3 regions of the Vibrio sp. 10N.261.51.F12 genome follow, and region 3 is predicted to be linked to each of the others. Evidence: predicted binding sites of a transcription regulator. Region 3 holds the regulator's gene; each other region holds the start of a gene.

Region 1 (4,324 bases), on a different contig from region 3:
AGGCAGTGAGCGAATGATCAATATTAATGGTCGATTACAATGTAATAGCGGTTACGCATTAGTCGATGCAGCGTTAAAAGGTTTGGGTATCGTTCAACTTCCCGATTATTATGTGCAGTCTTACTTGGAGTCGGGCGAGCTGGTTGAATTGCTCACCGACTATCGTGGTGAAAGAGAAGGTATTTGGGCGTTGTATCCACAAAATAGAATGCTAACGTCGAAGGTGAGAACATTGATCGATTATCTTGTTGAGGCATTTCGTTAACATGACAAAAGAACATACGGAAGAAGCGGTGATTTACAGCGAAGATGATCAGCGGTTTATGCGCCGAGCAATAGCGTTAGCGAATGAGGCGGAGCTCGAAGGAGAAGTTCCCGTCGGTGCGGTGCTTGTTAAAGACGGTGAGGTTATTGCTGAAGGATGGAATCGATCCATTGGCCAGCATGATGCAACTGCGCACGCGGAGATTCAGGTGTTGAGAGCGGCTGGGAAAACACTCGGGAACTATCGCCTACTTGATACCACATTGTACGTGACGCTAGAGCCATGCCCGATGTGCGCGGGTGCGTTACTCCATAGCAGAGTGAAACGAATCGTTTATGGCGCGCCAGATTTGAAAGCGGGAGCGGCAGGGACGGTACTTAATTTATTTGAGAGTCAGGCTTCGTATCATTATGCTGACGTTGAGGCGGGGTTGTTGGCTGATGAGTGCCGAGGTCAGCTTCAAGCGTTTTTTAAGCGCAGACGAAAAGAGATCAAAGACGCCAAAAAAGCCAAGCGTGAACAAAAAGAAAAAGGAACAACAAACACCTGATTGCCAGGTGTTTGTACAAAATAGTTTAAGGCGCGATAAGCTGCATGAATGCACGATTACGCCAAATGATTTTTTTCTTGTTATTGGCCAGTTTACGTTTTCGGCGATTAGCCGAGACCGTTTTACTCAGGTTTTTTGATTGTACTCGTCTCTTAGCAAGCATGAAACGATCTCCTATCACTAATAATTAGTTGTCTCAGTGGGCAGGTGAGGGGGGAATCAAACATCCCTTATCCTCAAAGTGCGCTACAGGTGTATACATTGCGGATGTGACAATATCATTAATTTAGGATGAGTTGGCGCTTTTTCATAGTTTGAGTGCCGTCGCATAATAATCAAGGGTAAAAACGGACGTAACTTTCGACGCGTTTTTACCCTTGGATGTCTGCTATCTCAGCAGGATTATTTTATCGGCACAAAGCCATTCTTATTGAGTGTCACCTGACGCGCTGGCTTCACTTGACGAGGTAGTTTTATTTTCAGGCGATGATGCAACAGCACTGCTGACCGAATGAGAGATTGAACCCTCAGCGCCAGATACCGGTTCTATGGGGGTAATGACCTCTATCCCCTCAGTGCTATTATCCAGTGCGGCCTCGGCGGCAATTTTCTTGTCAACGTGGCCAATAATACTTTGATAGTAGCGGCGAATGTTTTCGACATAGTTTTGAGCCTCATCTCCACGAGCATAACCATATCGAGTTTGACTGTAGTATTTCTTTTGGCGCAATAGAGGCAGGCGATCTTTAACATCAGCCCAAGCGTCAGGGTTACCACCTTGGCGCTTAGTTAGTCGTCGAGCATCCATCATATGACCAAACCCAAGGTTGTATGAGGCAAGCGCAAACCATATTTTTTCGTGTTCGGGAATGGAATCGGGGACTCGGCCGACGATATAGCGCAGGTACTGTACGCCACCACGAACAGACTGCTCAGGGTCAAGGCGGTTAGTCACATTGACAATTTTAGCCGTTGGTAGGGTCAGCATCATCATCCCACGCACCCCAGTTGGAGATTTGGCTACGGGGTTCCAATGTGACTCTTGATAGGCTAGAGCAGCAATTAGGCGCCAGTCGAACTCTTGAGAGTACTGTTTAAACAATGGTGACCATTTCGGTAGTTTACTGTCGAGAGCTCGAATAAAGGCGCGCGTGTCGACGTAATCGAATGTACCGATATGACCGATGTATTTCTCTTCTAGGTTGGCGAGGTCACCGCTTTGTTTGAGGTTGCCAAAAAACTCGATAAGTAATGCGTATAAACTCTCATCATCCGATTTACGCATATACCAAGATATCGGTTGGTCCTCGGTCATTTCAAAAGCAAGGGCTAAATCTGGGTAGATTCGTTGCGAAAGAGAGAGTTCGACCGAATCTGCCATGGTGAACAGTAGCTCGCCTTCAGAGACTTGCTTGAGCAGATCGTTGACATCGGCATTGGCATCGACTTTGTAGTGAAATTCAGGGTTATTTTCCGCAACGTTATCCAACGTCCGCTCAAAGTGAGAGTCTTGTACGACAGCAAAGATGTCCTCCCCCTCGGCTTTTTCGACTAATTCCGCCTGATTTGCTAAAAGCTGTTCTAGGTTTCTTGGGCGCCATTGGCCCTTTTTATAGACTACTTGTTGGCTGACGTAATAATACGCTGGACCTGCTCTAAATTGCTTAATTCGTTGAGGAGACTGGCTTAGCCCTGCGGAAATAATATCAATCTCCCCTTTCTCTAGGGCAGGGAAGAGGCTCGCTAAACGATAAGCGGGTTTCATTTCCAGTTTTACGCCTAATTCATCAGCAAACTGACGTGCGAGCTCATAATCGAGCCCTGTCGGGCCATCGGGGCCGATATAATAAGAAAGCTGATTGTTAAGCGTGCCGACTCGAAGCACACCACGCTCTTTGATGCCTTCTAGCTCACTTTTAGGATCAGAATCAATCTGGCATCCAAAGAGCCCTAAAGATAAGGTCAACAAGGAGGCAAGCTTTAGCCAACGTATATCAGAAATATTTCGCATTAATTCATTTATCTCACAAGAACTATGTTGCCTTTATACCAAAGCTAGAACTTCTGGCAAAGCAACATCATAGAAACTCTCGTTTACTATCACTTTATCGACATTGAACGACGGTTTTTTGTCTTTCGAAAAAAAATGACGAAAACGTTTGCGTTAGTGGTTACGTCACAAAAAAAAATACACTATAATACGCCCGAATCAGGGTAGGAGAAATTGGCATACGTTCATTTTTATGATGTAACCAATTGAATTTATTCCAATATCACCTCAAATCAATTGCATAAGAGACCTAAGCACATGAGAATTTTGCGTGGCTCCCCAGCTCTTTCTGAGTTTCGTGTTAACAAGCTAGTCGATCTTTGTCGTGAACTAAGCCTACCTGTAACGGGTATTTATGCTGAGTTTGCTCACTTTGCCGATCTAACGTCAGACCTAGACGCGTCTGAAATTGAAAAGTTGGAAAAGCTACTGACTTACGGACCAACAATCGAAGAGCACGAACCAACGGGCACATTGTTACTTGTCACGCCTCGTCCGGGTACTATCTCGCCATGGTCGTCTAAATCGACAGACATTGCGCATAACTGTGGTCTTAATAAAGTCTCACGCTTAGAGCGTGGTACCGCTTTTTATGTTGAGTCTTCTACTGAGCTAACTAAGCTTCAATTAGTTGAGTTAAAAGCGATTCTTCATGACCGCATGATGGAAGTTGTTTTTTCTGACTTCGATTCAGTGTCGGCGCTCTTCACGGTAGCAGAACCTGCTCCTTATGCTGAGGTTGACTTATTGAACGGTGGCCGTAAAGCCCTCGAAGAAGCGAACATCACGCTGGGTCTTGCACTCGCAGAAGATGAAATTGATTACCTTCTTGAAAGCTTCACTGAAAAGCTAGGTCGTAACCCGACTGACATCGAGCTTATGATGTTTGCACAAGCGAACTCAGAGCACTGTCGTCACAAGATCTTTAACGCTGATTGGACTATCGATGGCGTTAAGCAAGAAAAATCATTGTTTAAGATGATTAAGAACACGTTCGAAGTAACACCAGAGCATGTGTTGTCTGCTTATAAAGATAACGCCGCTGTCATGAGTGGTTCAACCGTTGGACGTTTCTTCCCTGATCCAAAAACACGTCAATATAACTATCATCAAGAAAAGACTCACATCTTGATGAAAGTAGAAACGCACAACCACCCAACGGCAATCTCTCCGTGGCCAGGTGCATCAACAGGTTCAGGCGGTGAAATCCGTGATGAAGGCGCAACCGGTATTGGTGGTAAGCCAAAAGCAGGTTTAGTGGCGTTCTCTGTATCTAACCTTAAGATCCCGAACTTCGTTCAGCCTTGGGAAACGGATTTTGGTAAGCCAAGCCGTATCGTAACGGCGTTGGATATTATGCTAGAAGGCCCACTAGGTGGCGCGGCATTCAACAACGAATTTGGTCGTCCTAATCTACTCGGTTACTTCCGTACTTACGAAGAAAAAGTTAACTCTCATA
Region 2 (4,324 bases), on a different contig from region 3:
AAAATGGCACTAATTATACCTGATAAAGCCGAATCTCACTAACCAAACAAGCCGCTTTACTCATGATTACTGTTTATTTGCGCAAGCTTTAATCATATGAAAACAAACAACACTCCTCTTGATTCACTTTGCCATTTTTTAAATACAACTCACGCCCGTATCGCTTAAGGCCGAAGTGACTACTTATTCACACTAAAATTGGACTATACCAAGCAAATATAATTACTGAAAGTTACTTACATAATGAATAAAATGAGGAATAAATGATGAAAAAATAGAGGTTTTATGATGAAAAATAGAGCGCAAACTACGTGATATTTATCGCAATTATTTGCGGCCCTTCAAAATATGTCGTGACGGGAAAGCCCTTATGAGGATGCTTCCATGAAAGCGATGGTATGAGGTGGCGTTTTCCAAACAAAAAAAATCGACCCTAAGGTCGATTTATTATTGATGGAGCATCTTAACGTTGGAATAAAGCACCACTGCTTTTCCTCTTTGGCGTTCTCACGCCCTTGCTAGCCAACCAATGCGATTGGCTCTAGCGACGTCATGTAGAGATGTGCTGAAGCCATCCTATCATGCATCACTTTAATACTTTGACCAAACTGGACCCCTTTAGATGACGTCAGGTTAAACGCCTCTAAATCGACTAACGCGCACAAGCTCGCGCTCTCTCCCACTTCTAAGACAATAAAGAACCCCGCAGAGTGCTGGTTCGTCAATCGAACCAACTCGCCTTCTTCAGGCTCGAATACGGTATTCTGATGGTCAAAGAACCAGCTCTTCGGCTGTACCGGCTTATGAAAGCGCTTGGCCGCTACACAATACAGAGCTAACTCGGCTTGTCGTGGTTCAGAAAGGTCTAATGTACTAATTTGGTCTTTATAGATTTGAAACGCGGACGCGTCATCAACTGTGAAGTTATTCTGACCCATCGCGCACTCAACTAAGAGTTTTCGGGAAAGATTGGTTTTAAAAACCATCTCATCTCCCAAATCCAGCATCAGAGAATTTTCATCCTCATCCATATACCAGATCCATGTATCGCTGGGTTTAAGCATCGTTCCGTCTCTTATAACTAAAGAATAATCAGACTGTTAGGTAAAACGCTTAATTACCTTTTTGGTCAGTTGATTCTAATTCTACAAACGATTGGATAAAAAAAAAGGGGAAAACTATTTCCCCTCTCTATGGTTATAACTTGGACAGAACTGTCAATATATGAACGTATTGCTCGTCTATGAGCGTATTAATGAGTGAAGAACATTATAAGTTCTTCACTATCTCTTTCACGAGCTTAGGTCCATGGTAAATAAAACCTGAATAGACTTGGACCAATTCAGCACCAGCCATCAACTTTTCTTTTGCAGATACATAAGAATCGATCCCGCCAACACCAATGATCGGTAGTTTACCTTCAAGATGCTTAGCCAGTAAGCGCACCACTTCGGTACTGCGTGACTGAACCGGTCGTCCGCTCAGTCCACCAGCTTCATTTGCATGCTTCATACCGTCAACAATGGTACGGTCTAACGTCGTATTCGTCGCGATCACACCATCTATATTGTTGTTAATGAGTGATTCACAAATCTGTTGAAGCTCATCATCGCTAAGATCTGGAGCAATTTTCAACGCAAGTGGCACATACTTTCCATGCTTCTCGGCCAACTCGGCTTGCTTTGCTTTTAGCTCACTGAGAAGATCGTCAAGTGCTTCACCATACTGCAGCGAGCGCAGCCCTGGTGTATTTGGGGAAGAAATATTAACGGCAATATAGCCTGCATGTTCATACACTTTTTCCATGCAAATCACATAGTCTTCAGCCCCTTTCTCAATCGGTGTGTCTTTATTCTTACCAATATTGATCCCAATAATACCGTCGTACTTCACCTTTTTAACATTCTCAACTAGGTTATCAACGCCTAAGTTATTGAATCCCATTCGGTTAATAATGCCCTCAGCTTCTACAAGACGAAAGAGGCGTGGTTTGTCATTACCCGATTGCGGACGTGGTGTAACCGTCCCTACTTCGACAAAGCCAAAACCCATGGCACCAAATGCTTCAATGCACTCGCCATTTTTATCAAGACCAGCAGCAAGTCCCACTGGATTCTTAAAAGTCAGTCCCATACATTCGACTGGACGATCAGGTAGATGTTGACGATAAGCTAAGTCAAGAGGTGTGCCGGTAAAGCGCTTGAAGTTTTGAATAGCAAGATCATGAGCCTTTTCGGCATCAAGTTGAAAAAAGCCAGTTCTGGCCAGACGGTAAAGCATGGTGCCTCCGATAGATAACCCGTGTAAACGGGGAGGTATTATTCACGCAAACGTTTAAACTTGCAATTGAGAATTCGCTTTTGTTTACCAAAAGCAATCGTTTAGGCGAATAAGCATACAATCACAGAGTGACAACGTCACTAATAACGCTAAAGTAATAAAAAACGCCCTAATTGGGCGCTTTTATTTAGGCTAAACCTAACATTATCTGATTAACATACTGCGTGAAGCTCTGGCTTAAGCCGTGGCCGCACAGTTTAGATTAAGTAGGCTTAACTCTCTTAAGGCCACAGAGAACTTAGCAAACTCATGAACATTACCCACTTTAAATTCATTGAGTATGTTCTCCCAACGTTGAAGGCTTACTGAGTTCGTCTCCATCCAATTATCAAGTGACAGGATAACGTTTTTATCGTCACCACAACCACACCGCAGTACTTGGGCGGTGAGTTGGCGTTGTTGCCAATCGAGATCTTCTCTAAATGCCGCTCTTGCAAGTGCTTGCCAGTTATTGTCTACCGCTTGGCCATTGATTTGATTCAAGAACCAATGAAGCGACAAACGATCCCCAAGATGGAAATACAGTTTTGATACTTGCTCAACAGCAACGTTGGCTTCTGCGGCTATTTCTGAAATATCCACAGCAGACAATAGGCTTGATAAACGAGACACATAGTTTGCTAGATCTGTATCTACCCCGCTCTCAATCCACACTTGGGCTTGTATATTGTGTTCAGCGACTTCTTCATTAACTAAACAAGTTTCAAGTTTTTGTTCAATTTTAATCACATTATCGCGGTAGCGTGCGACAAGTTGTTCTACTGACTGCTTGCCAGGGCGATTACGTAATAACCACCTCGCTAACCGGCGTAATGTGCGGCGAACAATAAACAGTAGCTCATATTGAGCCTCAGAGGTCGCGACATTATCAAGTTTACGAATTTGCTCAAAGGTAAATGCAAAACCGTAAATCTCTCGTGACGCTGCATAGGCGTTTGCAATATCAACAATGGTTGCACCCGTCTCTTCTTTTAGACGCGTAACAAAGTTGCACCCCATTTCGTTCACCATTTGATTCGCCAATCCTGTTGCGACAATTTCTGCCTTCAATGGATGGTTAGGCATACTATCAATATAGTGACGGCGTAACAGTGATGGGAAGTATTGAACTAATTGTTGGTTGTGATACGGATCATTGGCAATTTCATCAACGGCTAATTGCTCTTTAAGGACCATTTTCCCATACGCGACAAGAACAGATAGCTCGGGACGAGTCATCCCAATGCCTTGCTTCTCTCGCTCTAGCAAATCATCATCGGCGGGAAGATACTCTAACCCACGATCTAAATAACCGGCTTTTTCTAGTGTATGAATAAACCGTATTTGCTCCTTCATAAGCGGAACGCCCTGGTATTCAGTCACTGAAATAGACTCAGCTTGGCAATATGCATCGTCAAGCACGATGTCACCAACTTCATCTTCCATTGCCTCAAGCGTCTCATTGCGCTGTTTAATCGTCAGATCACCACTTGAGACCAGTCCATTAAGGAATATCTTAATGTTAACCTCGTTGTCTGAGCAATCTACGCCACCAACGTTATCGACAAAATCAGTATTAACTCGACCACCAGCCAACGCGTACTCAATACGGCCAAGCTGTGTCATACCAAGGTTGCCCCCTTCACCAACCACTTTAGCGCGTAAGTCACCGCCATTGATGCGAAGTACGTCGTTAGCACGGTCTCCTACGTCGGTATGCGTCTCCGATGACGCTTTCACGTACGTGCCGATTCCACCATTCCAAAGAAGATCAACTTTCATAGAAAGTAACATCTTGATGAGATCGTTTGGCGTCACGGAACTTTTCTTTGTGCCCACCATTTTTTGGATCTCGGGCGTCAATGTGATCGATTTCGCCTTGCGTGGGAAGATCCCACCACCAGCAGAGATCAATTTAAGATCGTAATCTTCCCAACTCGAACGAGGCAGATCAAATAAACGCTTTCTCTCGATCCAGCTCGTCGCTGAGTCTGGATTTGGATCA
Region 3 (4,324 bases):
TCATTTGGCGCGTCAACTCGATGACTGATCATGTTCAAGATTCGCTCACGACTCAGAACTTGATTAGGGTAAGTAGATAACGCGACTAAAAGCTCATACTCGGCTTTTGTCAGTTTGACTGGTTCACCATTGCAACTTAATGAGCGGCGCTGTTTATCGAATAACCACTCCCCAAAGTGCACAACATGCTCGTTCTCGGCACTTTGTGATATTAAGGGCTGCTTACGAGCTTGAGCAATACGCCACAGTAAGTTTTTAACTCTGACCAATAATTCTCTTAATTCAAACGGTTTCGTTACATAGTCATCTGCGCCCATTTCTAGGCCAACGATCCGATCAATACTATCAGTACGACCTGTTACCAATATAATACCGATATCAGACTGGCTACGTAACTCTCGAGTTAACATCAGACCATCTTCACCAGGAAGATTGATATCAAGCATGACAAGGTCGACACTGGAAGACTGCAATACTTGTCGCATCTCTTCACCGCTTTCAGCCTCGCTTACTAAATAGCCTTCACTCTCAAAGTAACCAGACAACTTGCTACGCGTAACGACATCATCTTCAACTACTAATACGTGATAACTCATATTCACCGTTTCTATTCTATCTATGACCGAAGCCATTCTATTCATAATTAGTCACAATTCTAGCGGACATTACGGTATTGTGTAGAAAGTCGTGCTTTTATTGATTCAAGACAAGAACACTTTTTATCCACTATATGCAATCAGAACCTTGCCCATCTGGTGTCGCTTTAAAACCATCAACCGCTCTTTTATTCATTTATCTTCATAAACGTTCGATTTTTTTCATTATTGCCCTTACTGCTGTTCATTTTTATTGTCTAAAATAAGGGCAAGACTTTTGGAGAGAACAAGATGCAAGAATTGAAAGCATTTAATGAACAACGTGCAGAGATATACTGGTGGCTTTCTAGCCTATTTGCCAAAGAGCTCACTCAACAAGAACTGGATAAATATCACAGTGTCGAAATACGTTCTTTTTTGAGCGGTCTCGGTGAAAACCCATCACTCGAAGCGCCGATCAATACACTCATTGATGGCTTGAACCGATTACAGACTCGAGAAGACGCCCAACTTGAGCTATCCGCAGATTTTTGTGACCTATTTCTTAAATCAGATAAGCATGGCGCATTACCTTATGCCTCAATGTACATAGGTGAATCAGGTCTTCTCAATGATAAACCGGCTAATGACATGACCGAGCTGTTAAAAAAACACAATGTCGCCGTCTCTGAAGACTTAAATGAGCCAGCCGATCACCTCGCGATAGAGTTGGACTTTCTCGGCAACCTTATTATTCGTTCTAATGAACTGGAGTCCGAGGCGCACATCAACAACGCATTATTAGAGCAAGCTGATTACCTTAATCAGCACCTGATGACATGGCTGCCTCAATTCGAAAAAAAATGTAAAGAGTATGATGTATTTGGATTTTACGCCGCGGTAGCAACACTCCTCATTGCATTTTGTCAGTTAGACCTTAACTATTTAACTGCTGAGTAACCGATGCAGACACCGCTATCAATCAAGGTGGCGGTGTTACCCCATATTAATTTTAATTTATCATCAAATTTGTCGGTTGAAACGTTGCTAGAGTCACCGACTAGCATTACAATCCGCCGTTTCAATGCGAAAACCAAATTTTAGTGCCCCATGCTTTCCTATCTTTAGCTATTATGTCCTTGTCAGGTGAATAGCTAACCCACAATTGGAATCCAATGTTTCACTAGGTTCACTTACTCGGTACGCATTCCATACACCAAAGCGCTTTTTTAATTAAACAAAGCTGCATTACCGCAACGACGTTTTTGCTGACCATACGCAAAAGCCGTTACTAATAGGATAAAGCTATGGCAACAATCAAAGATGTCGCCCGTCTAGCTGGCGTTTCAACTACTACTGTGTCTCACGTTATTAACAAAACACGTTTTGTTGCCGAAGCCACACAAGAAAAAGTCAACGCCGCCGTAGAAGAACTCAATTACGCGCCAAGCGCCGTTGCGCGAAGCTTAAAATGTAACTCAACAAAAACCATCGGTATGTTGGTTACACAATCAACGAACTTATTCTTCTCCGAGGTTATCGATGGCGTTGAAAGCTATTGCTATCGTCAAGGTTACACATTAATTCTGTGTAACACTGGTGGCGTGTATGAAAAGCAGAGAGATTACATTCGGATGCTAGCAGAGAAGCGCGTCGACGGTATTCTCGTTATGTGTTCAGATCTCACAGAAGAGCTTCTTAGCATGCTTGATCGTCACTCCGATATTCCTAAAGTGATCATGGACTGGGGTCCTGAGAGCTCGCAAGCAGATAAGATCATTGATAATTCGGAGGAAGGTGGTTATCTCGCCACAAAATACCTAATTGATAAAGGTCATACGGACATCGCATGTTTGAGCGGTCACCTAGAAAAAGCGGTGTGCCAAGAACGCATTATTGGTTACAAGCGTGCGCTATCAGAAGCCGGCATCGAAATGAAAGAAGACCGTATATTTGAAGGTAACTTTGAGTGTGACACAGCGGTCATCGCAGCGAATCGTATTGCCGCAATGGAAGAACGACCAAGCGCCGTGTTCTGCTTTAACGATACGATGGCGTTAGGCCTAATGAGTCGTTTACAACAACTCGGTTTGAACGTACCAGAAGATATCTCTGTGATTGGTTACGATAACATTGAGCTTGCTGAGTATTTTTCTCCACCACTGACGACGGTTCACCAACCGAAACGTCGTGTCGGAAAGAACGCCTTTGAGATTTTGCTAGAACGCATAAAAGATAAAGGTCATGACAAACGTATATTTGAGATGCACCCCGAGATAATTGAACGCCACTCTGTCAAAAACCTGACAAAAAAATGACAAAGGCGCCTAGTTAGGCGCTTTTTTTTGATCTTGTTCCCAGATTTTATACGCCTTATTGTTAGTTTATGTTACCTCTTAAGCACAAATACCCGTCTAATTTTTGAAGCAACATCACACTTTAGTTATATCTCAATGCAGATTAGCGCATTTTTTCTTTATTCTAACAAAGTCACGCACAGGGCAAACCATCTGAAAAGTTGGGACGCAAAGCCTCCGGCCTAAACCATTTATGGTAGGTAGCGGGGTTACCGATGGCAAAGGACACTGAATTCTTGTTTTTAATTTAACAAGGAATTGATGCCTGTTTGCTACACTCTCGGACCTGATTTTGGTGACACAATCAAATAACACCGAGAAAAGACAAATATGGACAATCCAATATTAAAAAATTCGATGCAGTTGTTCGCTCAACTTGGAAAAGTCAAATCCCGCTCTATGTTCGGTGGATTTGGCATTTTTGTTGACGATACGATGTTTGCATTAGCAGTGAACAGTAAATTACACATCAGAACTAACCCAACAACCGTCGCGACATTCAAGCAAAACGGCTTCAAACCTTACGTTTATAAAAAGCGCGGATTTCCAGTAGTGACAAAATATTTTGCCCTACCTGAAGATAGCTGGGATGACAGTGAAATAATATTGAGCTACGCACGCTCAGCGTTGGATTACGCAAAAGATGAAAAAGTAAAACAATCTGACTGCAAACCAACCCGATTAAAAGATCTCCCGAATTTACGTCTTGCAACAGAGCGCATGCTCAAAAAAGCGGGGATAGAATCGGTGAACTCACTTCAAGAGCATGGATCCGTTGAAGCCTTCAAGGCCATTCAAAAAACACACTCGACAAGTGTCGGTCTCGAATTACTTTGGGCGTTAGAAGGTGCGATTAATGGTACTCACTGGTCTGTGATTCCACAAGCCAAGCGCGACGAGCTAGCCAATCATATCAATTAGTACTTGCTCTCTCTTACTTATAAAAAAATCAGCCCATTAGCTGATTTTTTTTTATCTGTTTGAAAGTTAAATTCCGATGTTCGTGTCTTATACTAAAGATGCATTATCGACATGGAGTAGGACATGAGTAAAAAATTGTTATTGGGCTTAGGATTTGTTGCCGTTATTGTTTTTCTAGGCGTAGAGTTTGGACAATACCTGACCTTAGAAAATGCCAAGGCACAACAGGCAGCGCTTGCCACTTATATTGACAATAATTTTTTGGTTGCCGCGCTTACCTATTTCTTTCTGTATATCACCATCACCGCCTTCTCTGTCCCAGGCGCCGCTGTCGTCACTTTGTTGGGCGCCGCGTTATTTGGTTTTTGGGTGAGCTTATTGCTGGTCTCTTTTGCAAGTACTATTGGCGCTACGCTCGCTTTTCTTAGCAGTCGTTTTCTTCTACGTGATTGGGTACAAAAGCGGTTCGGC

Evidence for each region. The regulator PurR, encoded in region 3, represses purine synthesis genes. The targets are predictions, from matches to a motif close to TNANGNAAACGTTTNCNTNA.
Region 1: the regulator PurR is predicted to act here: its motif matches at 2,963-2,982, upstream of purL (phosphoribosylformylglycinamidine synthase).
Region 2: the regulator PurR is predicted to act here: its motif matches at 2,323-2,342, upstream of pyrD (quinone-dependent dihydroorotate dehydrogenase).

Annotation. Positions count from the first base shown of each region.
Region 1 covers NZ_JBFROV010000046.1:34,577-38,900, forward strand. Annotated here, with positions in the region: gene AB4405_RS21875 (LysR family transcriptional regulator) at 1-265, shown strand, start outside; gene tadA (tRNA adenosine(34) deaminase TadA) at 267-815, shown strand; gene AB4405_RS21885 (hypothetical protein) at 841-978, opposite strand; gene mltF (membrane-bound lytic murein transglycosylase MltF) at 1,243-2,826, opposite strand; gene purL (phosphoribosylformylglycinamidine synthase) at 3,124-4,324, shown strand, end outside.
Region 2 covers NZ_JBFROV010000041.1:46,260-50,583, reverse strand. Annotated here, with positions in the region: gene AB4405_RS21380 (cell division protein ZapC) at 519-1,064, opposite strand; gene pyrD (quinone-dependent dihydroorotate dehydrogenase) at 1,270-2,280, opposite strand; gene AB4405_RS21370 (NAD-glutamate dehydrogenase) at 2,518-4,324, opposite strand, start outside.
Region 3 covers NZ_JBFROV010000016.1:253,167-257,490, reverse strand. Annotated here, with positions in the region: gene torR (two-component system response regulator TorR) at 1-596, opposite strand, end outside; gene torD (molecular chaperone TorD) at 888-1,535, shown strand; gene purR (HTH-type transcriptional repressor PurR) at 1,883-2,893, shown strand; cyclic di-GMP riboswitch class I at 3,066-3,149, shown strand; gene AB4405_RS11425 (TfoX/Sxy family DNA transformation protein) at 3,263-3,853, shown strand; gene AB4405_RS11420 (TVP38/TMEM64 family protein) at 3,977-4,324, shown strand, end outside.